DNA from 4 places in the Comamonas sp. w2-DMI genome. Region 3 is predicted to be linked to each of the others. Evidence: predicted binding sites of a transcription regulator. Region 3 holds the regulator's gene; each other region holds the start of a gene.
The links. Region 3 encodes sigma-54, which starts transcription at its own class of promoters, with help from an activator protein. Its sites were predicted from a motif close to TGGCANGNAANCTGCTTT; they were not measured.
Positions count from the first base shown of each region.

Region 1: V8Z74_RS12620 (pilin) is a predicted target of sigma-54. The motif match lies at 5,511-5,528, and genes of this name have one in related genera.
Region 2: V8Z74_RS21880 (isopenicillin N synthase family dioxygenase) is a predicted target of sigma-54. The motif match lies at 2,196-2,213, and genes of this name have one in related genera.
Region 4: hmpA (NO-inducible flavohemoprotein) is a predicted target of sigma-54. The motif match lies at 2,254-2,271, and genes of this name have one in related genera.

Region 1 covers NZ_JBANEL010000010.1:120,484-127,838, reverse strand. Annotated here, with positions in the region: gene sucC (ADP-forming succinate--CoA ligase subunit beta) at 1-505, shown strand, start outside; gene sucD (succinate--CoA ligase subunit alpha) at 523-1,416, shown strand; gene V8Z74_RS12640 (TerC family protein) at 1,569-2,261, shown strand; gene V8Z74_RS12635 (TerC family protein) at 2,576-3,268, shown strand; gene V8Z74_RS12630 (Stp1/IreP family PP2C-type Ser/Thr phosphatase) at 3,549-4,304, shown strand; gene V8Z74_RS12625 (FHA domain-containing protein) at 4,545-5,267, shown strand; gene V8Z74_RS12620 (pilin) at 5,564-6,145, shown strand; gene moaC (cyclic pyranopterin monophosphate synthase MoaC) at 6,342-6,830, opposite strand; gene V8Z74_RS12610 (M48 family metalloprotease) at 7,001-7,355, shown strand, end outside.
Region 2 covers NZ_JBANEL010000027.1:36,599-43,953, forward strand. Annotated here, with positions in the region: gene cysM (cysteine synthase CysM) at 1-880, opposite strand, end outside; tRNA gene V8Z74_RS21875 (tRNA-Leu) at 920-1,004, shown strand; gene V8Z74_RS21880 (isopenicillin N synthase family dioxygenase) at 1,078-2,088, opposite strand; gene V8Z74_RS21885 (ABC transporter substrate-binding protein) at 2,493-3,509, shown strand; gene V8Z74_RS21890 (nucleoside deaminase) at 3,522-4,037, shown strand; gene V8Z74_RS21895 (ABC transporter substrate-binding protein) at 4,078-5,103, shown strand; gene V8Z74_RS21900 (ABC transporter ATP-binding protein) at 5,161-6,006, shown strand; gene V8Z74_RS21905 (ABC transporter permease) at 6,025-6,792, shown strand.
Region 3 covers NZ_JBANEL010000007.1:186,117-193,471, reverse strand. Annotated here, with positions in the region: gene lptA (lipopolysaccharide transport periplasmic protein LptA) at 1-209, shown strand, start outside; gene lptB (LPS export ABC transporter ATP-binding protein) at 215-979, shown strand; gene V8Z74_RS10055 (RNA polymerase factor sigma-54) at 986-2,602, shown strand; gene V8Z74_RS10050 (aspartyl/asparaginyl beta-hydroxylase domain-containing protein) at 2,690-3,613, opposite strand; gene V8Z74_RS10045 (DUF711 family protein) at 3,788-5,020, opposite strand; gene V8Z74_RS10040 (tRNA-binding protein) at 5,045-5,383, opposite strand; gene V8Z74_RS10035 (sugar ABC transporter substrate-binding protein) at 5,573-6,520, shown strand; gene V8Z74_RS10030 (sugar ABC transporter ATP-binding protein) at 6,633-7,355, shown strand, end outside.
Region 4 covers NZ_JBANEL010000035.1:5,497-12,851, forward strand. Annotated here, with positions in the region: gene V8Z74_RS23425 (hypothetical protein) at 1-806, opposite strand, end outside; gene hmpA (NO-inducible flavohemoprotein) at 1,026-2,204, opposite strand; gene norR (nitric oxide reductase transcriptional regulator NorR) at 2,365-3,984, shown strand; gene V8Z74_RS23440 (FKBP-type peptidyl-prolyl cis-trans isomerase) at 4,000-4,428, opposite strand; gene V8Z74_RS23445 (aminotransferase class V-fold PLP-dependent enzyme) at 4,446-5,591, opposite strand; gene V8Z74_RS23450 (acetyl-CoA carboxylase family protein) at 5,824-7,355, opposite strand, start outside.

The DNA.
Region 1 (7,355 bases), on a different contig from region 3:
CTCCAACGCCCTGTTCCGCCACCCCGAGATCGTGGCCCTGCGCGACCTGGACGAAGAGGATCCCGCTGAAATCGAGGCTTCCAAGTTCGACCTGGCCTACATCAGCCTGGACGGCAACATCGGCTGCCTGGTCAACGGCGCCGGCCTGGCCATGGCCACCATGGACACCATCAAGCTGTTCGGCGGCGAACCCGCCAACTTCCTGGACGTGGGCGGCGGCGCCACTCCCGAGAAGGTCACCGAAGCCTTCAAGATCATGCTCAAGAACCCCAAGGTCAAGGGCATTCTGGTCAACATCTTCGGCGGCATCATGAAGTGCGACACCATCGCCACCGGCGTGATCACCGCCTGCAAGGCCGTGAACCTGTCCGTGCCGCTGGTCGTGCGCATGAAGGGCACCAACGAAGAACTGGGCAAGAAGATGCTGGCCGAATCCGGCCTGCCCATCATCAGCGCCGACACCATGGCCGAAGCCGCCACCAAGATCGTCGAAGCCGTCAAGTAAGGCCCGGAGAACAGAACATGTCTATCTATATCAATAAAGACACTCGCGTCATCACCCAAGGCATCACCGGCAAGACGGGCCAGTTCCACACCGAGAAGTGCATCGAGTACGCGAACGGCAAGAACTGCTTCGTGGCCGGCGTGAACCCCAAGAAGGCCGGCGAAAAGATCTTCGACGTGCCGATCTACGCCTCCGTCAAGGAAGCCGCCAAGGACACTGGCGCCACCGTTTCCGTGATCTACGTGCCGCCCGCAGGCGCTGCCGCCGCGATCTGGGAAGCCGTGGAAGCCGACCTGGACCTGGCCATCTGCATCACCGAAGGCATTCCCGTGCGCGACATGCTGGAAGTGCGCAACAAGATGAAGGCCAAGGAAGCCGCCGGCGGCAAGAAGACGCTGCTGCTGGGCCCCAACTGCCCCGGCCTGATCACGCCTGACGAGATCAAGATCGGCATCATGCCCGGCCACATCCACAAGAAGGGCCGCGTGGGCGTGGTGTCCCGTTCCGGCACACTGACCTACGAAGCCGTGGCGCAGCTGACCGAACTGGGCATCGGCCAGTCCTCCGCTGTCGGCATCGGCGGCGACCCGATCAACGGCCTCAAGCACATCGACGTGATGAAGGCCTTCAACGATGATCCCGACACCGACGCCGTGATCATGATCGGCGAAATCGGCGGACCCGACGAAGCCGAAGCCGCCCGCTGGTGCAAGGAACACATGAAGAAGCCCGTGGTCGGCTTCATCGCCGGCGTGACGGCCCCTCCCGGCAAGCGCATGGGCCACGCCGGCGCGCTGATCTCCGGCGGCGCCGACACGGCCGATGCCAAGCTGGCCATCATGGAAGAGTGCGGCTTCACCATCACCCGCAATCCTTCCGAAATGGGCCGCCTGCTCAAGGGCCTGCTGTAAAAGCGAGCATCAAGGGTGCGTGAAACTGTGAGCACTTACGCAGTTTCACGAACAGATACAGGCAGGTATAGCCACTAAACTGCCGTCACCCAATAAAAGATCAGCGCCATGGGTATCCCATGGCGCTTTTCCATTCATAACGCGGAGTGACCATGGAATTTCTCAGCAGCGCCGACTTCTGGATCGGCCTCGTCAAGATTATCTGGATCAACATCATCCTGTCGGGAGACAACGCCGTGGTGATCGCGCTGGCCGCACGATCGCTGCCGCCCGAGCAGCAGAAGAAGGCCGTCATGTTCGGTTCGGGCGCGGCCGTCGTGCTGCGGATCGTGCTGACCGTGGTCGCAGCTAAGCTGCTGGAGCTGTCCTTCCTGCAGATCGTGGGCGGCTGCCTGCTGCTGTGGATCGGCTACCAGCTGCTGACCGGCGACGAGGACGGCGAAGGCGAATCCAAGGGCACCAGCTCCATGATGGCTGCCGTGCGCACCATCCTGATCGCCGACCTGGTGATGAGCCTGGACAACGTGATCGCCGTGGCCGCCACCGCCCAGGGCAACATGGTCCTGCTGATCCTGGGCCTGGCCATCAGCATCCCGCTGGTGATCTTCGGCTCCACGCTGATGATCAAGCTCATGGAGCGCTTCCCCGTCATCGTCACGCTGGGTGCCGCCCTGATCGGCTGGGTCGGCGGCGAGACCATCATGAACGACAAGGTGCTGCACGGCTTTGTGGAAAACGCCCCCTGGCTGCACTATGTGGCCGCCGCGGCCGGCGCCATCCTGGTCGTGGGCCTGGGCAAGTTCATGCAGGCCCGCAAGCCGCAGGAAGAAGCCAGCGCGGCCTGAACGCGGCCCGACCCGGCAGCGGCCGATGCGGCTGCCAGCCCCTGAAAACGCACTGCACCGGCAGTGCGTTTTTCATTGGGCCTGCGCCAAGCCGGCCTGCACCAAGCCGGCATGTGCCGGGCGGTACACCGCGCACCGCGCTCCTGCAAGCCCGCGGCGCATGTCCATGACGCCAGCAGCAATAGTGCCCCGCGCCACGGCGCGGCAGATGACTAAACTGGACCGTCATCGACCCAGGCGGCAATGCCGCTTCTCTTGCGCGCTGCACGGCGCATCCTGGCGGAAACATGCACCTGGGCAAAGGAAGCCTGCCCATGGAAGCCCTGCTTGCCGCCGATTTCTGGATCGGCCTGTTCAAGATCGTCTGGATCAACATCATCCTCTCGGGCGACAACGCCGTGGTGATTGCGCTGGCGGCGCGCGGCCTGCCGGCGCACCAGCAGAGAAAGGCCATCGTGTTCGGCTCCGGCGCCGCCGTCGTGCTGCGCATCGCACTCACGGTGGTCGCCGCGCGGCTCATGCAGCTGCCCTTTGTCGAGATCATCGGCGGCCTGTTGCTGCTGTGGATCGGCGTGGGCCTGCTGCGCGAGGACGACAGCGCCGATGACGCAGACCGCCAGACGGCCCGAACCGGCATGATGGCCGCCATACGCACCATCCTGCTGGCCGATCTGGTCATGAGCCTGGACAACGTGATCGCCGTGGCCGCAGCGGCCCGCGGCGACATGCTGCTGCTGATCCTGGGACTGGCCATCAGCATCCCGCTGGTGGTCTTCGGCTCCACGCTGATGATCAGGCTCATGGACCGCTTTCCCGTCATCGTCACGCTGGGCGCGGCCCTGATCGGCTGGGTGGCCGGGGAAACCACCACCGGCGATGCCGTGCTGGCCGCGCTTGCCGAGGCCACGCCATGGATCCACTATGCGGCGGCGGCCACCGGCGCGCTGCTGGTGGTAGTGACCGGCAAGGCCTTGCAGGCCCGGGCCAACCGCAGCGCAGCGGCGTGACGGATGGAGAGATAAGCTCCCGAAAAAGGAGCTACTTGCGCCTGCTGCCTCTCAATAACAGGCTCTAACATCCCCATACCCAATGAGCAGCAAGCGCTGCCCGCTCCTGATTTCATACCGCTTGCGTAACGGGCACCCTCCCCGGCCTTTTCATGGAAGCACCGCCATGCCAAGATCAGGAGCCGGTTCCCGGTCTCGCCGCCTCTTGCGCCACCCTCCCATGCTGCCCCCGTCGCCCCTGCCGCGCTCCACATCCAACGTCGTCCGGCCCGCCGTGCACATGGTGGCGCGGACCGACACGGGGCTGCAGCGCAGCAACAACGAGGATGCCGTCGCCATCCACCCGGATGCCAGGCCCTGGCCCGTCGCCGTGCTGGCCGACGGCATGGGCGGCTACAGCGCCGGCGAAATCGCCAGCGCCATGGCGGTGAAACTGGTGCCCGCCGCCTTGCAGGATGCTCCGGCTGCGCCCGCCCATCTGGAAACGGCGCTGCGCGATGCGCTGCAGCTGGCCAATGCCGCCATTTTTTCCGCGGCCAGCAGCACGCCCGGCTGCCGCGGCATGGCCACCACCGTGGTCGCGGCCGCCGTGCTGCCGGAGGAAGTGGTTTTCGCTCATCTCGGCGATTCGCGGGCCTACGGCTGGCGCCAGGGCGCGCTGACCCGCATCACCCATGACCATTCGCTGGTGCAGCGGGAAATCGACGCCGGCCATATCCGCGAGCAGGACGCCCGCAGCTCCGGCCTGAGCCACCTGGTCACGCGCGCGCTGGGCGTGGGCCACGAGGTCGAGCCCGACATCAGCCGCTGGCCGCTGCAGGCCGGCGACCGCATCATGCTGTGCTCCGACGGCGTGACCGACATGCTGAGCGACGAAGAAATCGGGAAACTGTTCGCCGAACAAGCTCCGCTGCCCATCCTCTTGACCGCTCTGGTGCAGGCCGCCAATGCAGCGGGCGGCAAAGACAATATCGGCGTCATCCTGATGGAGTCGACAGCCGTTGAAGCAGGACCGGACTCACTGACGGCGCCATAGCGCATCAGCGACCGCCGGTCTCTTTTCCCGCAGGACGGCAGACGGATGCGGCAGCAGAACATGGCAAGGCCTGATGAACAGGCCGGAAACCGGCACTGCCGAACACGCGCCACTCCACCGCAGCGCCTGGCTTTGGGAAGCTTTGTAGAATCTCCGCCCGGCCCTGCCTTGGTTTCAAACAGTTACGATAATGGCAATGACCAAGGCCAGCCCTTGGCCCAAGACAGGAGCTTTTTCAGCATGCCCACTCTGGTCATTTCTATCGACGGTGCTGTGATCAAGGAGGTCCAGCTCACCAAGGAACGCACCACCCTGGGCCGCCGACCGTACAACGACATCGTGATCGACAACCTCGCCGTCAGCGGCGAGCATGCCGTGCTGACCATGGCGAACGGCCTCGTCACCATCGAAGACCTGCGCAGCACCAATGGCACCCATGTCAACGGCAACGCCATCGAGCGCTGCACGCTCAAGAATGGCGACCTGCTGGATGTGGGCCGCTACAAGATCCGCTTCCTGGACGAGGAGGCGGACAAGCCCTCCAGGCGCCACGGCCTGACCGCCACGCTCAAGGCCATGGCGGCCACGGCTGGCGAAACCCACGGGCTGGGCAGCAAGCTCAGCAGCCCCTCGGGCTTTGGCGAAGTGTCCAGCTTCTCCTCCACGCTGCAGGGAGTCCCTGCACTTCCCACCCAGCGCCGCGCCACCATCCGCATGCTCACCGGCGGCCTGGCCGGCCAGGAAGTCGCGCTCTACAAAGTGGTCACCACCCTGGGCAAGCCCGGCGTGGCCATTGCCTCCATCACACAAAAGCCCCATGGCTTTGTGCTCACCCACATTGAAGGCGAAAGCACCGCCCTCAAGCTCAACGGCCAGAATGTCGGCCCGCTGCCCGTGCCTTTGCTGCACGGCGATATGGTGGAACTGGCGGGCACGCAGATGCAGTTTGTAGTGGGGGAATGACGCTCGACGTCGCTCCTACCCTCGACTCTGACATTCAACAGTTGCAGTCACACCCGAGGACAGCGTACAGCCAGCATCGACCAGCGCACTCCTGGCCGGAACTGCAGCCTTTCGCGTCACAAGAAACGCCATTCAAACTGACAAAAACGTCACTCCCATGTATCCACATGCCAAAAATGTTCTTAATTGTGTTTTAGATACACAAAGACACATTTGATGCGCTTGAACACTACTTGCGCTACTTGGCACGGCAGTTGCTTACATCCACTGCGTCATTTACAACCGAGGGAGTAAACATGAAGCGTTCCATCCAAAAGGGTTTCACCCTGATCGAACTGATGATCGTCGTGGCGATCATCGGTATTCTGGCCGCCGTGGCTTTGCCTGCTTATCAAAGCTATATGGCCAAGTCGCGTTTTGCTGAGGTGGTGCTACAAGGATCGGCATGTCGCTCTGACGTTTCAGCTAAATACCAGACCTCCATGGACGCACTCTCTGCCACAAACCCCGGCCCTGGTGGCTGGGGCTGCGAAATTCCTGCAGCGAACAGCAAGCCCGTGGCTGGAAAGTACGTACTTGAAATCGCGACGAATGATATTGGCGCAGCTCGCTTGACTCTCAAAGATACGGCCAACAAGGAACTTGGCATTCCTGACGGCGAGTACCTGTACTTTGTACCTCTGAAAAAAGATGGTACCAACATTGCAACTACAGATTTGGCAGGAGCAGACAAGGGTGGTCTTACGGGCCAACAGATTGGTGGCATGAAGTGCATGGCCTCAACGAACGCAAAGGCTGAATTGAAGAAGTTGTTGCCTGGTAGCTGCTCTGTTGGTGATATTCCCGGTGGCTCAGATTTCAAAGCTGCATCGTCTTAACAATAAACTTTAAATAGTAAAAGGCCTCATTTTAAATGAGGCCTTTTTTCTTATGAAAATTTATTTCTAACTACAAATTTCTTTTTAAGATAAATTTATTTTATAAATTCTTGTAATTTTATTAAATGAGATAATTAGTCTTAGTTAGACGCTAAAAATAATTAGTTTAAAGACGAATATTTCCTCGGTTAGCGATTTAAAAAGCTAATCGCAGGCCATCCAATTCCCCGACTTCCCCCCCCCGCTTCTCCAGCACCCTCACTCCCCCCATCACCATCCCCTTGTCCACCGCCTTGCACATATCGTAGATGGTCAATAGACCGACCTGCACGGCGGTCAGGGCCTCCATCTCCACGCCGGTCTGGCCCTTCAGCTCCACGGTTGCGGTGCAGAGGATGGAGCTGGTTTCGGGCTGGAGTTCAAAGTCCACGGCCACACGGGTCAGGGCCAGCGGGTGGCACAGGGGGATCAGGTCGCTGGTCTTCTTGGCCGCCATGATGGCGGCGATGCGGGCCACGCCCAGCACGTCGCCCTTCTTGGCCGTGCCGCTTTGAACGATGGCCAGGGTTTCGGGTTGCATGGTGATGCGGCCTTCGGCTATGGCGATGCGGTGGGTGGCGGGCTTGGCGCCGACATCCACCATATGGGCCTGGCCCTGGGCGTCGAAATGGGTCAAGGAAGACATGGCTGGTTTTCTCGCAAGATCGTCACCGCTTGCTGCCAAAGCGAAAAATGCATGGTGGGCAAGCAGCAGGAAGAATGTAAAAGCCGGCCAGAGCGGGAATCTTCCGGCCCTGCCAGGCAACCAAGGCATGATAGCCGTGACTCTTCCCAGCCGATGCATCCGTGACCGCCATGCCATTTTTCACAAGAAAACAGCATAGAACCCTTGCTGCCAGAGCGCTGGCAGCTTCCATTGCGATAGCACTGCAGTGCACCGCGCCACCGGTGCTGTCCCAGGGATTGCCCACGCTGGGTGATGGCGCCTCGTCCATCACCACCGGGGAAGAGCGCCGGCTGGGCGACCAGATCGCCAAGGAGCTGTACCGCGACCCCGACTATCTGGACGATCCGGTACTGCAGGAATATGTGGAGGGCATCTGGCTGCATCTGCAGGACGCGGCGCGCAAGCGCGGCGAGCTGTCGCCCGAGCTCGAGGAACGCTTTGCCTGGACGCTGCTGCTGGGCAAGGACCGCCAGGTCAATGCGT
Region 2 (7,355 bases), on a different contig from region 3:
GATAGCGATCGCCACGGTCGCAGACCACGAAAACAATGGTCGCATTGCGCTCGCGCTCGGCGATCTGCTGGGCCACCCAGCAGGCGCCGGCAGCCGAGATGCCGGCAAAAATGCCTTCTTCGCGCGCCATGCGGCGGGCCATGTCCTCGGCATCGTCCTGGGTTACCGAGACCTGCTCGTCGACCAAGCTGCCGTCGTAGATCTTGGGCATGTATTCCTCGGGCCACTTGCGGATGCCGGGAATGCGCGAGCCCTCGGCGGGCTGGGCGCCGATGATCCTGATGCCGGGGTTCTTTTCCTTGAGGAACCTGGCCACGCCGGTGATGGTGCCCGTGGTGCCCATGGCGCTCACGAAATGCGTGATCTCGCCGCCCGTCTGCTCCCACAGTTCCGGGCCCGTGGTCTCGTAGTGGGCGCGCGGATTGTCCGGATTGGCGAACTGGTCCAGCAGCACGCCCTTGCCCTGGGCCACCATCTGGTCGGCCAGGTCGCGCGCATATTCCATGCCGCCGCTCTTGGGCGTGAGGATCAGCTCGGCGCCATAGGCCTTCATGGTCTGGGCGCGCTCGATGGACAGGTCCTCGGGCATGATGAGAATCATGCGATAGCCCTTGATGGCCGCCGCCATGGCCAGCGCGATACCGGTGTTGCCCGAGGTCGCCTCGATCAGCGCATCGCCGGGCTTGATCTCGCCGCGCTCCTCCGCCCTCTGGATCATGGACAGTGCAGGCCGGTCCTTCACAGAGCCGGCGGGATTGTTGCCTTCGAGCTTGCCCAGCACCACGTTGCCGCGCTCACGGTTTGCATCCGCGCCAATGCGTTGCAATGCCACCAGCGGCGTGTGACCGATAGCATGTTCGATGGTCAAATAATTTTTCATGAACAATACTGTGCCATAATTTCTATCTGCACTACGCCAGCCCGGGTGGTGAAATTGGTAGACGCAGGGGACTCAAAATCCCCCGCCGCAAGGCGTGCCGGTTCGATTCCGGCCCCGGGCACCAGACACCGAAAAAGCCGCCAAGTCACAAGACCTGGCGGCTTTTTTCATGGCGGCCTGACGCCCGGGGCAATCGCTCAGTAGCGGCTGGAGAAATTGGCGCTGATGCGCTGGCGCAGATACTCCCCTGCGGTGATGGGAGGATATTTCTTGCCAGGCCCCTCGATCACGGCATCCTCGTTGGCCTGGCAGAAGAAGGCCAGGCTGTAGCGCGCGCCCTGGTATTCGTGCGGCAGCGGGTTGCGCACGCGGTGGAAGTTGCTCGGCAGCCGATCGTCGCTCCAGCGCATGAGCATGTCGCCGATATTGCAGGTGATCACGCCCTCCACCGGCTCCACGGAAGTCCACTGCCGCGACTCCATCTCCTTGCCCGGCAGCACCTGCAGGCCGCCCTGCCCCTCGCGCTGGAACAGCAGCGTCAGGCAGTCGAAATCGGTGTGCGCGCCCGCGCGCCACAGGCCCAGTTCGCCCTTGAGCGCAGGATCGACCGCGAAGTAATGCAGCATGCGCAGCGTGCTTTGGTAGGCAGGCGACGCGGGGTTGTGCGCGCGGGTGAAGAAATCGTCATCGAAGCCCAGCTTCCACGCAAAGCATGACAGCAACTGCATGCCCACGGTCCAGCACTGGTGCTCGAAATCGAGCGTGGCCCGCTCAAAGCCCGGCAGTTCCTGGTCTGTGGGCCACAGGCCTTCCATGCGCGGCCGGGTGACCTGATAGGACTCCTTCTGGTCCGGCGTCCTGGTGGAGGGACGGATCTGCGCCTTGTGCTCCCAGCCTGCATTGCACGCCAGGGGCCACCGGGCCTTGGTCTCGCGCGGCAATGCAAAAAGCTGCTCGGCGCGCGCAAAGGCGGCCTGGATATCAGCCAGCGCAATGCCGTGGCCCGAGACCTGGAAGAAGCCGATCTCGACGGAAGCAGCCCAGATCTGCTCGGCGATCTCGGCACGGCGCGCCTCAAAGTCGGAGATATCGACGATGCGCACTTCGCGCGAATGGGTTTCCTCGCCCATCCCGCCCATGCGGGATTCCTTGTCGAGTTCGCCCAGCGCATAGGCCGTGGATGGAGCGGAGGGATGAAGCGTATGCATGGCAGGTTCCTTTGATTGCCTTGGTTGTGGGACAAGAGCAATGACCCGCGAGGCCGGCCGGGCAGGCCGCATGTGCACGCTGAACGCTTCTACTCTTGCCGCTGCGCAATGCAAGTTGCGCGCCAGTTCGTCGCACAGGGCGCCGCTTTCCGAAGCGGCCCCAAACTGGTGCGAGGCACGAACGAACAGGTCCCGGCAAAGGGCTCCCAGGCACCAAGCTGAAGCATCTCCAGCAGGCCGATGCACGGCAGGCAATCCGGCACGCCTATTGCTTGAATGGTTCCACGAGTAGAAGCGTTCAGCCTTGCGCATCGCGCAGCGCCCGGAAATTGCTCATGTCATTCCCGCCATCGGACACCGGTGCCTAGGCGGGGTTGTTGTCCTCCTGACCTGAGACATCCATCATGCAACGCCGCCATTTCCTAGCCGCTCTTCCCGTTGCCTGCGCGCCGCTGGCCCATGCGCAGGACAGGACTCTCGTCCCGCTCAAGTTCACGCTGGACTACCGCATCACGTCCCAGACAGCGCCATTCCTGCTGGCGCAGCAAAAAGGCTACTACCGCGAGGAAGGCCTGGACGTGTCCATCGACGTGGGCTCGGGCTCGGTGGCATCCATCACGCGCGTCGCCAGCGGCGCCTACCAGCTAGGGCTGGGCGATCTCAGCGCCCTGATCGAGTTCCAGGCACAGAACCCCGGCGCGGCCAGGGTGCAGGCCGTCTACCAGTACTACAACCGGGCGCCTTTCGTCATCATCGGCCGCAAGGACCGCGGCATCGGCCAGGATTTCGCCAGCCTCAAGGGCAAGAAGGTGGCTGCCGCGGCGGTGGAGTCCACACGCCGTGCCTGGCCCATCGTGGCCCGCAGGCAGAACCTGCCGGCCGACCTGTTCACCTGGTCCACCACCGAATTCTCGGCGCGCGACAACGTGATGGTGCGCGGCGACGTGGACGCGGCCACCTATTTCCACGACTCGGCCGTGTCGCTGTTCGCCCGCATGAAGCCCGAGGAGCTGGCCGTGCTGCGCTATACCGATGCAGGCGTGCACCTCTACGGCAATGCCATCCTGGCATCCGGCAACCTGATGGCCGAGCGTCCCCAGGCGGTCGCGGCCTTTCTGCGCGCCAGCAACCGCGCCATCGTCGAGACCCTGGCCGATCCGGGCCCCGCGCTGGCCGCCATGCGCCAGCGCGAACCCATCCTCGACGAGAAGGTGGAGCTGGCACGCTGGGCCATCACCCGCCAGTACGTGGCCGGCGCCGACACGCACAGGCACGGCCTGGGCGACATCCATCCGCAGTTGCTGGCCCAACAGATAGCGGAAGTGGCCCAGGCCTTCTCGCTCAAGGCCCAGCCCTCCGTCGACAGCATCTTCAACCGCAGCCTGCTGCCCACGGCAGCGGCACGCACGGCCAAGGCCTGAAGGCGGATGCATATGGCAGATTCCACCCCCTCCATGCCTGTCGAATGCAGGCTCCACGAGCACGACGGCCGCCATCTGCGCCAGGCCATTGCGCTGGCCGACCGGGCCCGCGCGCGCGGCAACCGGCCTTTTGGCGCGCTCATCGTCGGCGCCGACGGCAGCGTGCTTGCACAAGCCTCGAATGCCAACGGCGAAAGCGGCGACTGCACGGCACATGCCGAGCTGTCGGCCATCCGCGCAGCCAGTCCGCATCACACCCGCGAACAGCTTGCGGGCGCCACGCTCTATTCGTCGGCGGAGCCCTGCGTGATGTGCGCAGGCGCCATCTTCTGGTCCGCCATAGGCCGCGTGGTCTACGGCATAGACGCGGTGCGGCTGCGCGCCTTCCGTGGCGAGCGGCTGGACCAGAAAGACGCCGAGCTGTCCTGCCGCGATGTCTTCGCGGCCTCCTCGCACCCCATCGAATGCATAGGCCCGGCGCTGATCGAGGAGGCCTCGGCCTCCCACCGCGGAGCCTGGAAAAGCTGATCCCCATTCCCGTTTTCATTTCATCAGAGAGGAAGCCACCATGCAAAAACGACTGTTCCTGCACACCGTACTGGCGCTGTCCGCCTGTGCCGGCCTGGCGCCGGCACAGGCCGCCACACCGCTGAAATTCCAGCTCGACTGGCGCTTCGAAGGCCCGGCCGCATTCTTTCTCCAGCCGGCTGCAAAGGGCTACTTCAGGGAAGCAGGCCTGGATGTCGCCATCGACGCGGGCAGCGGCTCGGGCGGCGTGGTGCAGCGCGTGGCCTCGGGCGCCTACGACATGGGCTTTGCCGACCTGGCCGCGCTGATGGAGTTCCAGGCCAACAACCCCGACGTACCCAACCAGCCCGTGGCCGTGATGATGGTCTACAACAACACGCCTGCCTCGGTGATGGCGCTGAAGAAAAGCGGCATCGCCAGGCCTGCCGACCTGACGGGCAAAAAGCTGGGCGCGCCGGTGTTCGACGCGGGCCGGCGCGGCTTTGCGCTGTTCGCCAAGGCCAACCAGGTGGGATCCGTTCAGTGGACGGCCATGGATCCGCCGCTGCGCGAGACCATGCTGGTGCGCGGCGATGTGGATGCGATCACCGGCTTCACCTTCACCTCGCTGCTGAACCTGGAGGCACGCGGCGTCAAGGCCGCCGACATCACCGTGATGCCTTTCGCCGACTACGGCGTCAAGCTCTACGGCAACGCCATCATCGCCAGCCCCCGGCTCATCAAGGAGAACCCGGCAGCGGTGAAGGCCTTCCTCCAGGCCTTCACCCGGGGCGCCAGGGAAGTCATGGCCGACCCCGGCGCGGCCATTGCCTATGTGAAGGAACGCGACGGCATCGTCAACACACAGCTGGAAACACGTCGTCTGCAACTGGCCATTGCCACCGTGGTGAACACCCCCGACGCGCGCGCAGAAGGCTTCGGCCAGATCGCGCCCACGCGCCTGGCGCTGATGGCATCGCAGGTCTCGGATGTGTATGGAACCAAGACGCGGGTCAAGCCGGAAGCCGTCTGGAACGGCAGCTTCCTGCCCACGGCCGCCGAACGCCATGTGCTGCCCAGCAAGTAAGCATCAATTTCAATAGCTACCAGCGCTTTCCACACAAGCGCCTGAACCGGTTTTTCTATGCAATCTGTTGAATCCGACCCTGCAGCTCCTTTCGTGGAATTCCGCGATGTCTGGCTGGCCTACAACGAGGAGCTGCTGCGCGCCAACCACTTTGCCGTGGAGGGCATCGACCTGCAGGTGCGCCGCGGCGAGTTCATCGCCATCGTCGGCCCCTCGGGCTGCGGCAAGTCCACCTTTATGAAGCTGACCACGGGGCTGAAGATGCCGTCCATCGGCCGCATCCTCGTGGCCGGCGAGCGCGTGACCGGGCCGCTCAAGATCTCGGGCATGGCCTTCCAGGCGCCGTCGCTGCTGCCCTGGCGCACCACGGTGGACAACGTGCTGCTGCCGCTGGAGATCGTCGAGCCGCACCGCGGCCGGTTCAAGGCCCGGCGCCAGGAGTACGAGGCCCGCGCCCGCACGCTGCTGCAGAAGGTGGGCCTGGCCGGCTACGAGGACAAGTACCCCTGGCAGCTGTCGGGCGGCATGCAGCAGCGCGCCAGCATCTGCCGCGCGCTGATCCACGAGCCGCAGATGCTGCTGCTCGACGAACCCTTCGGCGCGCTCGACGCCTTCACCCGCGAGGAGCTGTGGTGCATCCTGCGCGACCTGCAGGCCGAACAGGGCTTCAACGTCATCCTCGTCACGCACGACCTGCGCGAGAGCGTGTTCCTGGCCGACACGGTCTACGTGATGAGCAGGAGCCCGGGCCGCTTCGTCGTGCGCCGCGAGATCGACTTTCCGCGTCCGCGCGATCTGGCGCTGACCTATACGCCCGAGTTCACCGACATCGTGCTCGAGCTGCGCGGCCACATCGGCGCCATGCGCCACGCCCCGGCCGGCGGCGCCGCCATCCACCCATAAGACCAGAGGGAACATCGCATGCAACGCAAGAACGTGGAACGCTGGGCGCCGTGGGTGGTGCTGCTGGCCGTCATCGTGCTGTGGCAGATCATCTGCTCGGGCTTCGGCGTGTCGGAATTCATCTTTCCCAGCCCGATGACCATAGGCCGGCAGCTGGCCGAGTTCAGCGGCGTCATCGCCGGCCACGCCTGGCGCACCTTCTGGGTGACGATGGCGGGCTTCGGCCTCGCCATCGTGGTGGGCGTGCTGCTGGGCTTTTTGATCGGCTCGTCGCGCCTGGCCTACGCGGCCTTCTACCCGCTGATGACGGCCTTCAACGCGCTGCCCAAGGCGGCCTTCGTGCCCATCCTCGTGGTGTGGTTCGGCATCGGCGCGGGGCCGGCCATCCTCACGGCCTTCCTGATCAGCTTCTTCCCGATCACGGTCAACATCGCCACCGGCCTGGCCACGCTGGAGCCCGAGCTGGAGGACGTGCTGCGCGTGCTGGGCGCCAAGCGCTGGGACGTGCTGGTCAAAGTCGGCCTGCCGCGCTCGCTGCCCTACTTCTACGCCTCGCTCAAGGTGGCGATCACGCTGGCTTTCGTGGGCACCACGGTGAGCGAGATGACGGCCGCCAACGAGGGCATTGGCTATCTGCTGGTGTCGGCCGGCTCGTCGATGCAGATGGGGCTGGCCTTCGCGGGCCTGATCGTGGTCGGCGCCATGGCCATGCTGATGTACGAGCTGTTCAGCGCCATCGAGAAGCACACGACGGGGTGGGCGCGGCGGGGGTCGCAGGGGGAGTGAGGTTTGCGCTGCGGCGCTATCAATATCATTGCTGCTGGCGCTTGATACTCCTTTGATTCAGGTTGAATTTATTCTGAAACCATTGAATAGCAAGCGCGAGCAGCTATATTTTTTATGGGCAGAGGCCGGGAGTTCGTCCCGGCGGCCGACCTACTTTTCTTGCGCGCGCCGGAGTGCCGGCCACAAGAAAGTAGGCAAAAGAAAGCGCCCCTGCTGTCTGCGACCCCGCTGCGCAGCAGCGGGGCAACCTGTGGCGGGACGTTTGCGGGGTGCGCCGTGGAACTCGACTCCGCGCCAAGGCGCTCCGCTCGAACAACCCCGGCGAGTCAGACCACGAAGCATGCGCGCTCCGACGCGCATGCCACCCCGCAAACGCCCCGCCACAGGCGCAGCCAGAAGGGGGTTGCACGGGCCATCGCTTCGCTCGGCCCCAGTGAACTGCCGAGCGAAGCGATGGCACGTGTGGCTGTTGGGGTTCCCTTCTGTCCGTGCCGAGAAGCACAGGGCGCGGGGCCGCATGCGCGTCGGAGCGCGCATGCTTCGTGGTCTGACTTGCTGCGGTT
Region 3 (7,355 bases):
ACAATATCACCGACGTCTACACCGTCGACGGCCAGAAGACCAGCGGCGGGCTGCCCAGCTCCTCGGTGGGCCAGGGCGGCCGCGTGCGCGCCGTGATGGCGCCCAAGGAAGGCACGCCGGGCGCGACCCCGGGGGCCGCGGCCAAGCCGGCCGTGCCTGCCGGCGAACCCCTGCGCCAGAGCCTGACCATCGGCGGCGAGAAGAAATAATGAGCATGGACAGCAGCAACGCCGTGGCCGAAAGCCGTCTGCAGGCCCGGCACCTGGCCAAGTCCTATGGCAGCCGCAAGGTGGTCAAGGATGTCTCGCTTTCCGTCCAGAAGGGCGAAGTCGTGGGCCTGCTGGGCCCCAACGGCGCGGGCAAGACCACCTCGTTCTACATGATCGTGGGCCTGGTGCGCAGCGACGGCGGGCAGATCTTCATCGACGAGCATGACGTCAGCAACATGCCTATCCACCAGCGCTCGCGCCTGGGTCTGTCCTATCTGCCGCAGGAGGCGTCGATCTTCCGCCGCCTCAACGTGGAAGACAACGTGCGCGCCGTGCTCGAGCTGCAAAAGGACGAGCAGGGCAAAAATCTGACGCGCGAAGTGATCGAGGAGCGGCTGACCAGCCTGCTCAAGGAGCTGCGCGTCGACCACCTGCGCCAGTCGCCCGCGCTGGCGCTGTCCGGCGGCGAGCGCCGCCGCGTGGAGATCGCCCGGGCCCTGGCCACGCAGCCGCGCTTCATCCTGCTGGACGAGCCGTTTGCCGGCATCGACCCCATTGCCGTGATCGAGATCCAGCGCATCATCGGCTTCCTCAAGGACCGCGGCATCGGCGTGCTCATCACCGATCACAACGTGCGCGAGACGCTGGGCATCTGCGACCACGCCTTCATCATCAGCGACGGCCATGTGCTGGCCGAGGGCACGCCCGAGGAAATCGTGGACAACGCCGACGTGCGCCGCGTGTACCTGGGCGAGCACTTCAGGATGTAGGCGTCCATGAAGCCTGGCCTGTCGCTGAGGGTCTCCCAGCATCTGTCGCTCACGCCGCAGCTGCAGCAGTCCATCCAGCTGCTGCAGCTGTCCACGCTGGAGCTGGCGCAGGAAGTGGAGCAGATGCTCAACGACAATCCGTTTCTCGAACGGGAGACGGAAGGCGAAGCCGATGCTCACGAAGCAATAGCTGCCAGCGCCAATGAATCCTTGATTGCAGATGAATTTCGCTCTGAGAATTCGGAATACCAGGCGCAAGCAGCTTCCGAATTCATAGCGGAACCCGCACCCGCCGAAACTCCGCAAACGCTGGAATGGAACACCGGCGGCAATGACGGCCCGGACGACGGCGACGCCGGCGGTCTGGACGGGGAATGGGGCGGCGAGGGCAGCAGCGAATGGGATATCTCTGCAGCCCCGGCGGCCAAGGGCCGCCAGGCGGATGACGAAGAAAACGACGCCATCAGCCTGGCGTGCGAGCATGAAAGCCTGACCGACCATCTGCACCGCCAGGCGCTGAGCCTGCACCTGGGCGCGGAAGACCGCGCGGCGCTGAGCTTTCTGATCGAATCGCTCAACGACGACGGCTACCTCGAGGAGCCGCTGGCAGAGCTGGCCGCCGGCCTGGCCGGTGGCGACCTGGAAGAGCGCGAGGAGCTGGAGCAGCGCTTTGCCATCGCGCTCAAGCTGCTGCAGAGCCTGGAGCCCGCCGGTGTGGGGGCACGCGATCTGGCCGAATGCCTGCAGCTGCAGTTGCGCGACCTGCTGCAGCAGGCCGAGGACGAAGGCACGACGCCCGCGCGCCTGTCCCTGCTGCAGCTGGCGCAATCCATCTGCGCCCAGCCCATGGACCTGCTGGCCCGGCGCGATGTGCGCAAGCTGGCCGGCCTGTGCGGCGCGCGCGAGGAAGCGCTGCGCGAGGCCATGGCCCTGATTGCGCGCCTGGAGCCGCGCCCGGGCAGGCGCTTTGCCAATGTGGAGCGCCAGATCGTGGTGCCGGACGTCATCGTGCGCCCGGTGCGCGCAGGTGCGGGCCGCGTGGAGTTTGCGGTGCGGCTGAATCCGGACGTCATGCCCCAGCTCAAGGTGCACGACGTCTATGCGGGCGTGCTGCGCCGCCACCGCGGCGAGGAAAGCCACGGCCTGCTGCAGCAGCGCCTGCAGGAGGCGCGCTGGTTCATCAAGAACATCCAGCAGCGCTTCGACACCATATTGCGTGTGTCCGAAGCCATCGTGGAGCGGCAGAAGAACTTCTTCGTGCATGGCGAGCTGGCCATGCGCCCGCTGGTGCTGCGCGACATCGCCGATGCGCTGGGCCTGCACGAGTCCACGATCAGCCGCGTGACCACGGCCAAGTACATGGCCACGCCCCAGGGCACGTTCGAGCTCAAGTACTTCTTCGGCTCGGGCCTGGGCACGGAGACCGGCGGCAGCGCGTCCAGCACGGCGGTGCGCGCGCTGATCAAGCAGTTCGTCGATGCCGAGGACCCCAGGAAGCCGCTGTCGGATGCCAAGCTGGCCGACATGCTCAAGGAACAGGGCATCGAATGCGCGCGCCGCACCGTGGCCAAGTACCGCGAGCAGCTCAAGATCCCGACCACGACCTTGCGCAAGGCGCTGTAAAAAAACCGCCTCTGCAGCGCAGGGCGGTTTTTTGGCGGGCCCGGGATCGGGCCCTCGGCGGCGCAGCGCGCGCAGGCCTTCAGCGCGTCAGCTCGGCACAAGCCACCAGATGAGCAGGGCCAGCGCGGCCAGCATGAGGCCGAACTTGGTGATCTTGTAGACCGTCTTGTTCCAGGCCTTGAAGCGGCGGCGGTACTGGCCCATGTAGAACGAGATCTTGAAGATGCGGCTGATGAAGCCGCGCGGATCGCCTTCGTTGTTGGGCGAGCTGGCCGCGGCCACCACGTTCTTGCCCAGCCAGTGGTTGAGCCACTGCGCGAAGCGGTTGGTCATGGGCCGCTCCACGTCGCAGAACAGCACGATGCGGTTGCCCTCGCTGCGGTTCTCGGCCCAGTGCATATAGGTCTCGTCGAAGATCACGCCCTCGCCCTCGCGCCAGCTGTAGGGCTGGCCGTCGACCTCGATCATGCAGCGGTCGTCGTTGGGCGCCAGCACGGCCAGGTGGTAGCGCAGCGATCCCGCATACGGGTCGCGGTGCAGGTTGAGCTTGGCGCCCGGCGGCAGCTCGGCGAACATGGCCGCCTTCACGCTGGGAATGGACTTGACCAGGGCCGTGGTCCTGGGGCACAGCTCCATGGCCGAGGGGTGGGCATCGCCGTACCACTTGAGGTAAAAGCGCTTCCAGCCGGTCTTGAAGAAGGAGTTGAATCCGGCGTCGTCGTTGTTGGCGGCGGCCTTGATCTGCATGTTCTTGTGCAGGTTGACGGCTTCCTCGCGGATCTCGCGCCAGTTGGCCTGCAGCGGTGCCAGCTCGGGGAAGGTGCTGGTGGGCAGGTAAGGCGTGCGCGGCACCTTGCTGAACATCAGCATGAAGACGTTGAACGGTGCCGTGAACGTCGAGTGGTCGAACAGCTGGCGCAGCACCTTGTGCCGGACCTTGCCGCGCAGGTGCATGTACAGCCCGCAGCCGAAAAAGAGCAGCACCAGTGCCAGGACGATGATTTTTGCCATAACCCCGGATTTTACCGATCACCTCCAGCAGGGACATGGGGCAGATCAAGTTGCCTTTGAGATGGGCGCGCTCCAAGCCAGGGACGGCCGGCAAGGGCCGTCCCGCAGCAGGGGCTGCTCCTGCAAAGGCCGTCGTCCTCCTTTAGGGGGAAGGCGCAAAGCGACTCGGGGGAATCAAGGTAATGCCAGCACGGCGCAGTTGCACAGGTCCGCGCTCTCGAAGGCCGTGCGGTCGCCGGCCGCCAGCCCGGGCACGGGGAACAGCCGCACCGTCAGCGGCTTGTTGAGGCGGAAGGCCATGGTGCCGGTGTCGCGCATGACGGCGGCGATCTGCTCTGCGCTGCTGTCGCCGGGAATGGGCACGGTGTCCAGTCCAATGCCGCAGACGCTGCTGTAGGTCAGCAGGGCGCGGATGTCGAACTCGCCGTCGAGGCTGGCCCGGGCCAGGCCCTCGTCCTCGGTGACGGCCAGCATCAGGCCGCTGAAGCCTGTCTGCGTGACGCCGGCCACCGACTTGAACACCCGCGTCAGCAGCGCCGAGGCTTCCACGGTGCCGCTGGCGCCGAAGTAGGGCACGCCCAGCAGCCGGTAGACATCGACCATGGAGGCGCAGAACCTGGACGGCGCGGCCGAGGTGTCCATGCCCGCGACAAGCCAGCCATCGGCCAGCGCCACCCGGTCGGCGCAGTGCTGGATGGCGGTGGCATGTTCGGTGAGCGAGCGGCTCAGATGATCGAAGGCCAGTTGCAGCCAGGCCGCGTGGTCCAGCTGGCGGCGCTGCGCCTGCAGTCCGGCGAGCACGGCCACCAGCAGGTCCGGCGTTTCCAGCCCCAGCACCAGGGCGCCGTGGTGCCGGCCGCGGTGGTAGCTGGCCGGGAAGTAGGGAATGCCGGGTGCGCAGTTGAAGTTGACCGTGAAATTGAAATTGCCCTCGCCGCGCGGCGTGCTGCGGGCGATCTCCTGGATGGCCTGCACGCTGGCCTGCAGCAGCTCGCCCTGCAGGAATCCATTGCCGTCCAGGCCGATGTTGACGCAGGCATTGCACAGGTCGCCGTGGGCGGCAATCAGCCGGGGCAGCAGCGCGATTTCCTGCGCGGTGCGCGCCTCGCCGATGGCAAAGCGGATACGGCGTTTGCCCGTGTTGATGGCGCCGAGCATTTGCGTGATGCGCTGCAGATCCGCCAATGCGGGCTCGAGACCCGAAACGTCGATGAATTCCCCGAACGGATTGCTCACGATGCGTATGGACTGCACCTGGTAGCCCCGGGCTTCGATGGCATCGGCCACGGCATCGCACTGCTGCTTGGCCTGGGTCAGGCAGCTTTGCCACAGCACGGCATCTGCGGGCATGTTGACGAAGGCGGTGACGGTGCGAACGCGTACCAGGGGATTGAATGCAGTGTCCATGAAGCCCATTTTGCCTGCGGCCGGCTACAGCAGCCGCGTGCCCAGCGGCACATCGCCATCGGGCACGCACAGCGCCACATGGCTGTCGGCATTGTGAAAGCCCGTCACCAGGCATTCGCTCATCAGGGGGCCGATCTGCTTCTTCGGAAAATTCACCACGGCCACCACCAGGCGGCCCACCAGGTCCCCGGGCTGGTAGAGCTGGGTGATCTGGGCGCTGGACTTGCGCAACCCCAGCTCGGGGCCGAAGTCCACCTGCAGCTTGTAGGCAGGCTTGCGTGCCTCCTTGAATACTTCGGCCTGCACCACGCGGCCCACGCGCAGCTCCACTTTCATGAAGTCGTTCCAGCTGATTTCTTCCATGCGGTTTTCTCCTTGGCGTCCATCATGCCGCTGCCGCGGCGCGCGTTTGTAGAGCAACGCTTGTGGTGGGTAGCAGAGGATTTCTCCTACTCCTTGCGGCAAGCCCAGGGCCTATAAGAGAGCGTTCGCCGGCGCATGCGAGCGGCCGGTTTCATCCACGTCACAAGGGCCCAGGCCCGGGAGAGCGCTATGTTGCAACGTCGTCATGCGGTGGTTACGGTGGGCCTGTCGATACTGGCTCTGGCGGGTGCCTGGGGCCCTGCGGCCCGGGCCCAGGACAAGCCCAAGGTGGCCCTGGTCATGAAGTCGCTGGCCAACGAGTTCTTCCGCACCATGGAGGACGGCGCCAAGGCCCACCAGAAGGCCCACGCCAGCGAATACACGCTGCTGAGCAACGGCATCAAGAACGAGACCGACACCGCCGCCCAGATCAAGATGGTGGAGCAGATGGTGGCGCAGAAGGTCGATGCGCTGGTGATCGCTCCGGCCGATTCCAAGGCGCTGGTGCCCGTGCTCAAGACCGCCGTGGACCGCGGCGTGCGCGTGGTCAACATCGACAACCGGCTGGACCCCGCCGCGCTCCAGGAAAAAGGCCTGGTGATCCCCTTTGTAGGCCCGGACAACCGCGCCGGCGCCAGGCTGGTGGGCGACTACCTGGCCAAGCAGCTCAAGGCCGGCGACAAGGTGGGCATCATCGAGGGCGTTTCCACCACCACCAATGCGCAGCAGCGCACGGCGGGCTTCAAGGATGCGATGGAAGCCGGCAAGATGACCGTGGTGGGCGTGCAGTCCGGCCAGTGGGAAATCGACAAGGGCAACACCGTGGCGGCCGGCATGCTGCGCGAGCATCCGGACCTGAAGGCTCTGCTGGCCGGCAACGACTCCATGGCGCTGGGCGCGGTGGCGGCCGTCAAGGCCGCGGGCAAGGCAGGCAAGGTGTTCGTCGTGGGCTACGACAACATCCAGGCCATACACCCCATGCTCAAGGACGGCCGGGTGCTGGCCACGGCCGACCAGTTCGCGGCCAAGCAGGCGGTGTTCGGCATCGAGGAAGCGCTCAAGGCCGTCAAGAACAAGACCCCGCAGGCCCAGATGCCGGCCGAGGTCAAGACCGACGTGGTGCTCGTGACGAAATGACCTCCCCACGAGTCGCCTTCGGCACCGTTCCTGCGGGGGACGGCAGCCTTGCTGCGAGGCGGCGCCAGTGTCATGCGATGACGATGCATGCGGGGCATGCGGGAGTGCCGAGATGGCTGCGATGAATGATCTTCGGCCCGGGCGCGGTGCAGTGGCGATGACGCTGGAGGGCATGGGCAAGGACTACGGCCCCAGCACCGTGCTCGATGGCGTCACGCTAGAGCTGCGCGCGGGCGAATGCCTGGCGCTGACGGGTGAGAACGGCGCTGGCAAGTCCACGCTGGCCAAGATGCTGTGCGGCCTGGTGGAGCCCACGCGGGGACGCATGGCGCTGGACGGGCAGCCGTTTGCGCCGCGCTCGCGCACCCAGGCCGAAGCCCTGGGCGTGCGCATGGTGCTGCAGGAGCTGGGCCTGGTGCCCACGCTCACGGTGGCCGAGAACCTGCTGCTGGATCGCCTGCCCCAGCGCCTGGGCTGGGTGGACCGTGGCGCGCTGGCCGCCCAGGCCCGCATGCAGCTGGCCAAGATGGGACTGGAGCACATCGACCCCATGGCGCCCGTGGGGCAGCTGGGCATAGGCCTGCAGCAGATGGTGGAGATCGCGCGCAATCTGCGCGACGGCAACCGGGTGCTGGTGCTGGACGAGCCCACGGCCATGCTCACGTCCAGGGAGATCGAGCACCTGTTCGCGCAGATCGACCTGATGAAGGCCCGGGGCGTGGCCCTGGTCTATGTCTCGCACCGGCTGGAAGAGCTGCAGCGCGTGGCCGAGCGCGTGGCCGTGCTGCGCGACGGACATCTGGTCGACGTGCTGCCCATGCAGGGCCTGAGCGAG
Region 4 (7,355 bases), on a different contig from region 3:
TCGAAGGCCGCGGCCAGGCGCCGGGCACCGGCCGGCTGCCCCGCCTCGATGGGGCGGCCGTCGGCATCGACCTGGCTGTAGCGCGCGCGCAGGACGCGCGGATGGCCGCTCTCCACCGCCATCCGCCCTTGCCCGTCCGGCGCGATGGTGTAGGCCATCGTGGAGGATTGCTCGCCGATCTTCACCGTGGCCACGCAGCCGCGCGAACGCTGGGCCTTGAGGTAGCCCAGCTCCTCGACATCCGAGAACGTGGCCGTGAACATGTCCGAGGCGGGCGGCTCGGCGGACAGGAGCTTCTTCATGCGCGCGCGGAACATGCCCATGCGCAGGGCCTGCTGGATGCCGGCGTCGTCGCAGCGCGGCGGCGCGGCCGGTACCAGCACATACCAGGCCACGGCCGCCGCCAGGGCCGCCGCACCGCCCAGGGCCAGCCAGGGCAAGCGCGGGCGCGCCTGCTGCCGAAGCTGCGCGATCTCCTGCTGCATGGCCGCCCGCATTTCCTGCAGCGCCTGCCGGCGCGTGGCATTTCCGGCAAACATGCCTTGCGACACCGCCAGTTCCTCCATCTCCTCCAGGTCCTGCACCGACAGAATCCGCTCGTGCATCAGCCACAGCAGGACGCCGCCGAGGCTGCCAGGGGGCTCGCATTCCAGGTCCTGCAGCCGCGTGCGCGCCTGCGCATGGTGGTCCGGGCGGATCACGCCTTCGGCGAGCAGACGGTCGAGAACGGGAGTGGCGCTGGAATCCATGGGCGAGGAGGGGCAGACAGGCGGGCAGGCCGCAGGCGCGGCTCCGGGACGCGCCATGGTAGCGCCCGCGCATGGGCCGCCATGTAGGCGGGCATGGATGGAATGCCGCAGCTGCCCGGCTCGCTTCGCTTCTTAAAAAAGAGCATCTTGCGCTGAATCCACAAGGAATTCTTCAACAGAATTCATGAAATTCCTTGCAGGCAGTGCGCAAGCAGCTCTTTTTTCATGAGCAGGCAGCCCTGCGCCTGCCTGCTTCAGCGCCGGCTCCGCCCGCGATCATGCCAGCGCCTCGGCCGGGCCGAAGAACTCGTAGCGCACCTGCTTGTCGGGCACGCCCACATTCCGCAGCAGGCGGCGCAGCACGCGCATGAACGGACGCGGGCCGAGGAAGTACACGTCGGCATCGCGCGAGGCGGGCAGCCATTCGTTGAGCTGCTGCTCGGACAGATAGCCGACGGCATCGGCCTGGTCCTCGGGCACGGCGCGGTCGTAGCAGTAGTAGCGCGTGAGCTGCGGATGCTCGGCGGCCAGCTGGTCGATGCGCTCGCGGAAGGCATGGACCGAGCGCTCGCGCGCGCAGTGGATGAAGGTCACGGGACGCCGGGCGGCCAGCGCCGTGGCCAGCATGGGCAGCGTGGGCGTGATGCCGACGCCGCCGCTGATCAGCACCAGCGGCTTGTCGCTGTCCTGCAGCGTGAAGTGGCCGGCCGGCGGGAACAGCTGCAGCGTGTCGCCCGCCTGCACCTGGTCGTGCAGGAAATTGGACACCTTGCCGCGGGGCTCGCGCTTGACGCTGATGCGCAGGCTCCTGCCGTTGGCCGGTGCCGACAGCGAGTAGTTGCGGCGCTGCTCCTGGCCGTCCACCGTCACGCGCAGGCCGATGTACTGGCCCGGCAGGTGGGCAATGACCTTGCCGCCGTCGGCGGGCACCAGGTAGAAAGACGTGATCTCGGCGCTTTCCTGCACCTTCTTCTCGACGGTGAAGGCGCGCTCGCCGCGCCAGCCGCCTTCGGCCTGGGCCGTGCGGTCGTACACGCTGCGCTCGGCGGCGATCAGGATGTCGGCCAGCTGCTGGTAGGCCGCGCCCCAGGCGGCCAGCACCTCGTCGGTCGCGATCTCGGCGCCCAGCACCTCGCGGATGGCGCGCAGCAGGCAGGTGCCGACGATGGGGTAGTGCTCGGGCTGCACCTGCAGCGCCACGTGCTTGTTGACGATCTGCGCGGGCAGGTCGCCCAGGGCTTCGAGCCGGTCAATGTGCTTGGCATACATCAGCACGCTGTGGGCCAGCGCACGCGGCTGGGCGCCGCTTTGCTGGTGGGCCTGGTTGAACAGCGGGCGCACTTCGGGATGCTCGCCCAGCATGGTGTTGTAGAAATGGGTGATCAGCGCCTCGCCGCCGGTCTCGAGCAGCGGTACGGTGGATTTGACAATGGCGCGTTGGTTCTCGGTCAGCACGGAAAAACTCCTTGGTCGTGGCCCGCCCGCTGGCGGGATCGGCAAGAACATTGCAATCGCCGTGCCAGCCAATGGCTTCTTCCAGAACAAGGACTTGCGCCATGCACAGTCAAATCGACACCATCCAGTTGTAGACTTTATGACATCAATCAGTGTCGTTATGACTACATCCAATATTCTCAACGCCGTCATCCCGCTGGTGGCCGACCTGGCCCAGGACCTGCCCGAGCGCGAACGCCTGCGCCGCCTCCTCGCCGCGCTGCGCACCCTGCTGCCCGCCGATGCCGTGGCCCTGCTGCGCCTGGACGGGGAGTGGCTGCATCCCGTGGCCATCGACGGGCTGGTGCCCGATACCCTGGGCCGGCGCTTCCGGCTGGCCGAGCATCCGCGCTTTGCCCAGCTGCTGGCCGCCGGCCAGGCCATGCGCTTTGCGCCCGACAGCCCGCTGCCCGACCCCTATGACGGCCTGGTGGCCAACCACGGCCAGACCATTGCCCATTTGCATGTGCACGACTGCATGGGCTGCGTGCTGCAGGCCGGCGGCCTGCCCTGGGGCCTGCTCACGCTCGATGCGCTGGAGCCCGGCCGCTTTGCCGACCCGGCCTCGCTCGCGCTGCTGCAGGCCTTCAGCAACCTGGCCGCAGCCACCGTGGCCACGGCCGAGCGCGTGCACCAGCTCGCGCAGCTGGCGCGCTCGGCGCGCGCCCCCGCCTCGGGCCATCCGGCCGCCAGCGGCGAGCGCGAAATGCTGGGCCACAGCCCTGCCATGCGCCAGCTGGCCAAGGATGTGGCCCTGGTCGCGGCCAGCGACCTGAGCGTGCTCATCACCGGCGAGACCGGCACGGGCAAGGAACTGGTGGCCCGCGCCGTCCACGCCCAATCGGGCCGCGCCGGCCAGCCGCTGATCAGCATCAACTGCGCGGCACTGCCCGACAACCTGGTGGAAAGCGAACTCTTCGGCCATGTGCGCGGCGCCTTCACGGGCGCGCTGTCCGAGCGCAGCGGCAAGTTCGAGCAGGCCCACCACGGCACGCTGTTCCTCGACGAGGTGGGCGAGCTGTCGCTGCCCGTGCAGGCCAAGCTGCTGCGCGTGCTGCAAAGCGGGCAGCTGCAGCGCCTGGGCTCGGACCGCGAGCACCATGTGGACGTGCGCGTGATCGCGGCCACCAACCGCGACCTGGCCGAGGATGTGCGCGCCGGCCGCATGCGCGCCGACTTCTACCACCGCCTCAACGTCTATCCGCTCAGCGTGCCGCCGCTGCGCGAGCGCGACAGCGATGTGCTGCTGCTGGCCGGCTACTTCCTGGAGGAAAACCGCTCGCGCCTGCAGCTGGGCGGGCTGCGGCTCGACGCTGGGGCCCAGTCGGCCCTGCTCACGCATGACTGGCCCGGCAATGTGCGCGAGCTGGAGCACCTGATCAGCCGGGCCGTGCTCAAGGCCCTGAGCCGGGGCAACACCGGCAGCGCGCCGGCGCGCGGCGGCTCGCGCCCGCGCATCGTGACGCTGGGCGCCCATGACCTGTGGGATGGGAGAAACGCGCGGGAGGCGGGCACCGCGCCCGCCCTGGCCGCGTCGCCGGCCCTGCCGGGCCTGGCCGTGACGGACCTGCCTGCCGCAGCGCCAGCCGGCCTGCGCGAGGCGGTGGCCGCCTATGAGCGCGACCTGGTCAGCGCCAGCCTGGCACGCCACCACGGCAGCTGGGCCGCCGCAGCGCGCGAGCTGCAGATGGACCGCGCCAACCTGCAGCGCCTGGCCAGGCGCCTCGGCATCAGGCGCTGATGCCCGCCGGGCCGGTCAGCGGCTCTTGACGTCCAGCAGCTCCACGTCGAAGTTGAGCGTGGCGTTGGGCGGAATCACGCGGCCCGCGCCGCGGCTGCCGTAGGCGATGGAGGGCGGGCAGGTCAGCTTGGCCTTGCCGCCGACCTTCATCTTCTGCAGGCCCTCGGTCCAGCAGGGAATCACGCCATTGAGCGGAAAGTCGATGGGCTGCTGGCGCGCATAGGAGCTGTCGAACTCCTTGCCCGTTTCGGGAAAGTAGCCGCGGTAGTGCACCTTGACCGTGTCCGTGGCCTTGGGGCTGGCGCCCGTGCCTTCGGTGATGCTTTCGTAGACCAGGCCGCTGGGCGTGGTCACCGGCTGCGCCGCATGCGCGCAGAGGCCGGAAAACAGGGCTGCGGCCGCCAGGGCCCATGCCGCCTGCGATTTCAATGGCAGTTTCTTCATGGAAGTCCTTCTCGTGTTCAGGCCTTGGCCGGTGCAATGCCGATATCGTCCAGCGCCTTGGACAGATGGCCCACGCTGCGGTCCGGCTGGTGCCATTTCTCCAGGCCGAACAGGCCCAGGCGGAAGGTCTGGAAGTCCGGGCCTTCGTCGCACTGCAGGGGCACGCCCGAAGCGGTCTGCAAGCCGACCTTGAGAAAGGCGCGGCCGCTCTGGATCTCGGGGTCCGTGGTATAGCTGACGACCACGCCGGGCGACTTGAAGCCCTCGGCCGCCACGCTCGGGAAGCCCCGGGACTCGAGCAGCGCGCGCACCTTGGCGCCCAGCGCGATCTGCTCCTCGCGCACCTTGGCAAAGCCGTATTCGCGGGTTTCGAGCATCACGTCGCGCAGACGCACCAGCGCATCGGTGGGCATGGTGGTGTGATAGGCGTGCTGGCCTTTTTCATAGCCCTCGGCGATCTGCATCCACTTCTTGAGATCGCAGGAAAAGCTGGAGCTCTGGGTATGCTCGATGGCCTCTCGCGCGCGGGCCGAGAGCATGACCATGGCGCAGCAGGGCGAGCTGCTCCAGCCCTTTTGCGGCGCGGAGATCAGCACGTCCACGCCGGTCTTTTCCATGTCCACCCACATGGCGCCCGAGGCCACGCAGTCGAGCACGAACAGCGCGCCGACTTCGTGCGCCGCATCGGCCACGGTGCGCAGGTATTCGTCGGGCAGCAGAATGCCGCTGGCCGTTTCCACATGCGGCGCAAAGACGACCTTGGGCTTTTCGGCGCGGATGGCCGCGGCCACGTCCCCGGCCGGGCACGGCGCCCACGGGTCCTGGCTGCCCGGGCCCTGGCGGCGCGCCTTGCACACCACCGAGCCGCCGCCCAGCCCGCCCTCGTCGAAGATCTGCGTCCAGCGGTAGCTGAACCAGCCGTTGCGCACGATCAGCACTTTTTCCTTGTTGGCGAACTGCCGCGCCACGGCCTCCATGCCGAAGGTGCCGCTGCCGGGCACCAGCACCGCGGTATGGGCGTGGTAGACATGCTTGAGCGTGCCCAGGATGTCCTGCATCACGCCGATGAAGCGCTTGGACATGTGGTTGAGCGCGCGGTCGGTATAGACCACCGAGAATTCGAGCAGGCCGTCGGGATCGATATCGGGCAGAAGTCCGGGCATGGGTTATCTCCAGTCACAGGGGCCGCGCTGCGCTTGCCGAAGCCGCGGCCGGGGCCACGCCGGGCGCGGCCGGATATTGAGTCAAGACTTCCAGCTTAGCATGGGAAGACGGGCGTCCAGCGCCAGCAAGCAGCTCCGCGCGCGCGTCGTGGAGGGCGCCCGGCAGGCCCCCAAAACAAGGGCCGCAGCCTCCGGCAAGGCTGCGGCCTTCTTCCAGGGTCCGCCACGGCGGCTACCAGGTATCGACAAACCGCGTGGGCTCGTCGCGCAGGCGCGATCCGGCCAGCCCGCGCGCCAGCCAGGCACGCGTCTCGGCAGGGTCGATCACGGCATCGATTTCCAGCGTGCTGGCCATGTGCATGGCCTCGCCGTGGGCGTATTGCTGGGCCAGCAGCTTCTGGAACAGCGCATCGCGCTCGGCGCCTTCGGGCAGGGCTTCGAGTTCCTTGCGGAAACCCAGGCGCACCGCGCCTTCCAGGCCCATGGCGCCGAACTCCCCCGTGGGCCAGGCGACGTTGAAGATGGGCGCATGGAAGCTGCCCGCCGTCATGCCCATGGCGCCCAGGCCGTAGCCCTTGCGCAGCACCACGCTGAAGTACGGCACGCGCAGCTTGGCGGCCGTGACGAACAGGCGGCTGACGTGGCGCACCTGGCCTGTTTTTTCCACCTCGGGTCCGACCATGAAGCCGGGCGTGTCGACCAGGCTGACGATGGCGATGCCATGCGCATTGCACAGCTGCATGAAGCGCGCGGCCTTGTCGGCGGCATCGGCATCGATGGCCCCGCCCAGGTGCGAGGGATTGTTGGCCAGCAGCCCCACGGGGCGGCCCTCGATGCGCCCCAGCGCCGTGTGGATGCCGGCGCCAAAGCCCGTGCGCAGCATGAGCAGGCTGCCCTGGTCCACCAGGTGCGCCATGGCCGCGCGCGTGTCGTAGGCGCGCAGGCGGTTCTCGGGCACCACATGGCGCAGCAGCCGCGTATCAGGAGCATTCCATTCATGCGTGCGGCCCTGGAAGAACGAGAGGTAGTGCCGGGCCGCGGCCACGGCCCCGGCCTCGTCATCGACCAGGATGTCGATCACGCCGTTGGCATGCTGCACGCCGCTGGGACCGACCTGCTCGGGCTTGAACACGCCCAAGCCGCCGCCTTCGATCATGGCCGGCCCGCCCATGCCGATGGTGCTTGCGCGCGTGGCGATGATGACGTCGCTGCATCCCAGCAGCGCCGCATTGCCCGCGAAGCAGCGCCCGTGCGCGATGCCCACCACGGGCACCTGGCCCGACAGCGCCGCATAGGCAGCGAAGGTGTGCACATGCAGGCCTGCGACCACGGGCGTGTCGGTATCGCCGGGGCGCCCGCCGCCGCCTTCGGCGAATAGCACCACGGGCAGCTTCTGCTGCAGGGCAATGCCCAGCATGCGGTCGGTCTTGGCATGGTTGCGAGAGCCCTGGGTGCCGGCCAGCACGGTGGCGTCATAGGCCATGACCACGGCACGCGCCTTCTCCTCGCCGAACTGCGCGCGATTGATGGAACCCATGCCCGTGACCATGCCGTCGGCCGGCGTGTTGGCCACCAGATCCTCGATGCTGCGCCGGCGCGTCTGCGCGGCGATCGCCAGCGCGCCGTATTCGATGAAGCTGCCCTCGTCGCAGAGGTCGGCGATGTTCTCGCGCGCGCTGCGGCCACCCTGGGCATGGCGCTTGTCCATGGCCTGGGGCCGCGCCGCGTCCCGCGTGAAGGCATGGCGGTCCAGAACGCGCTGCA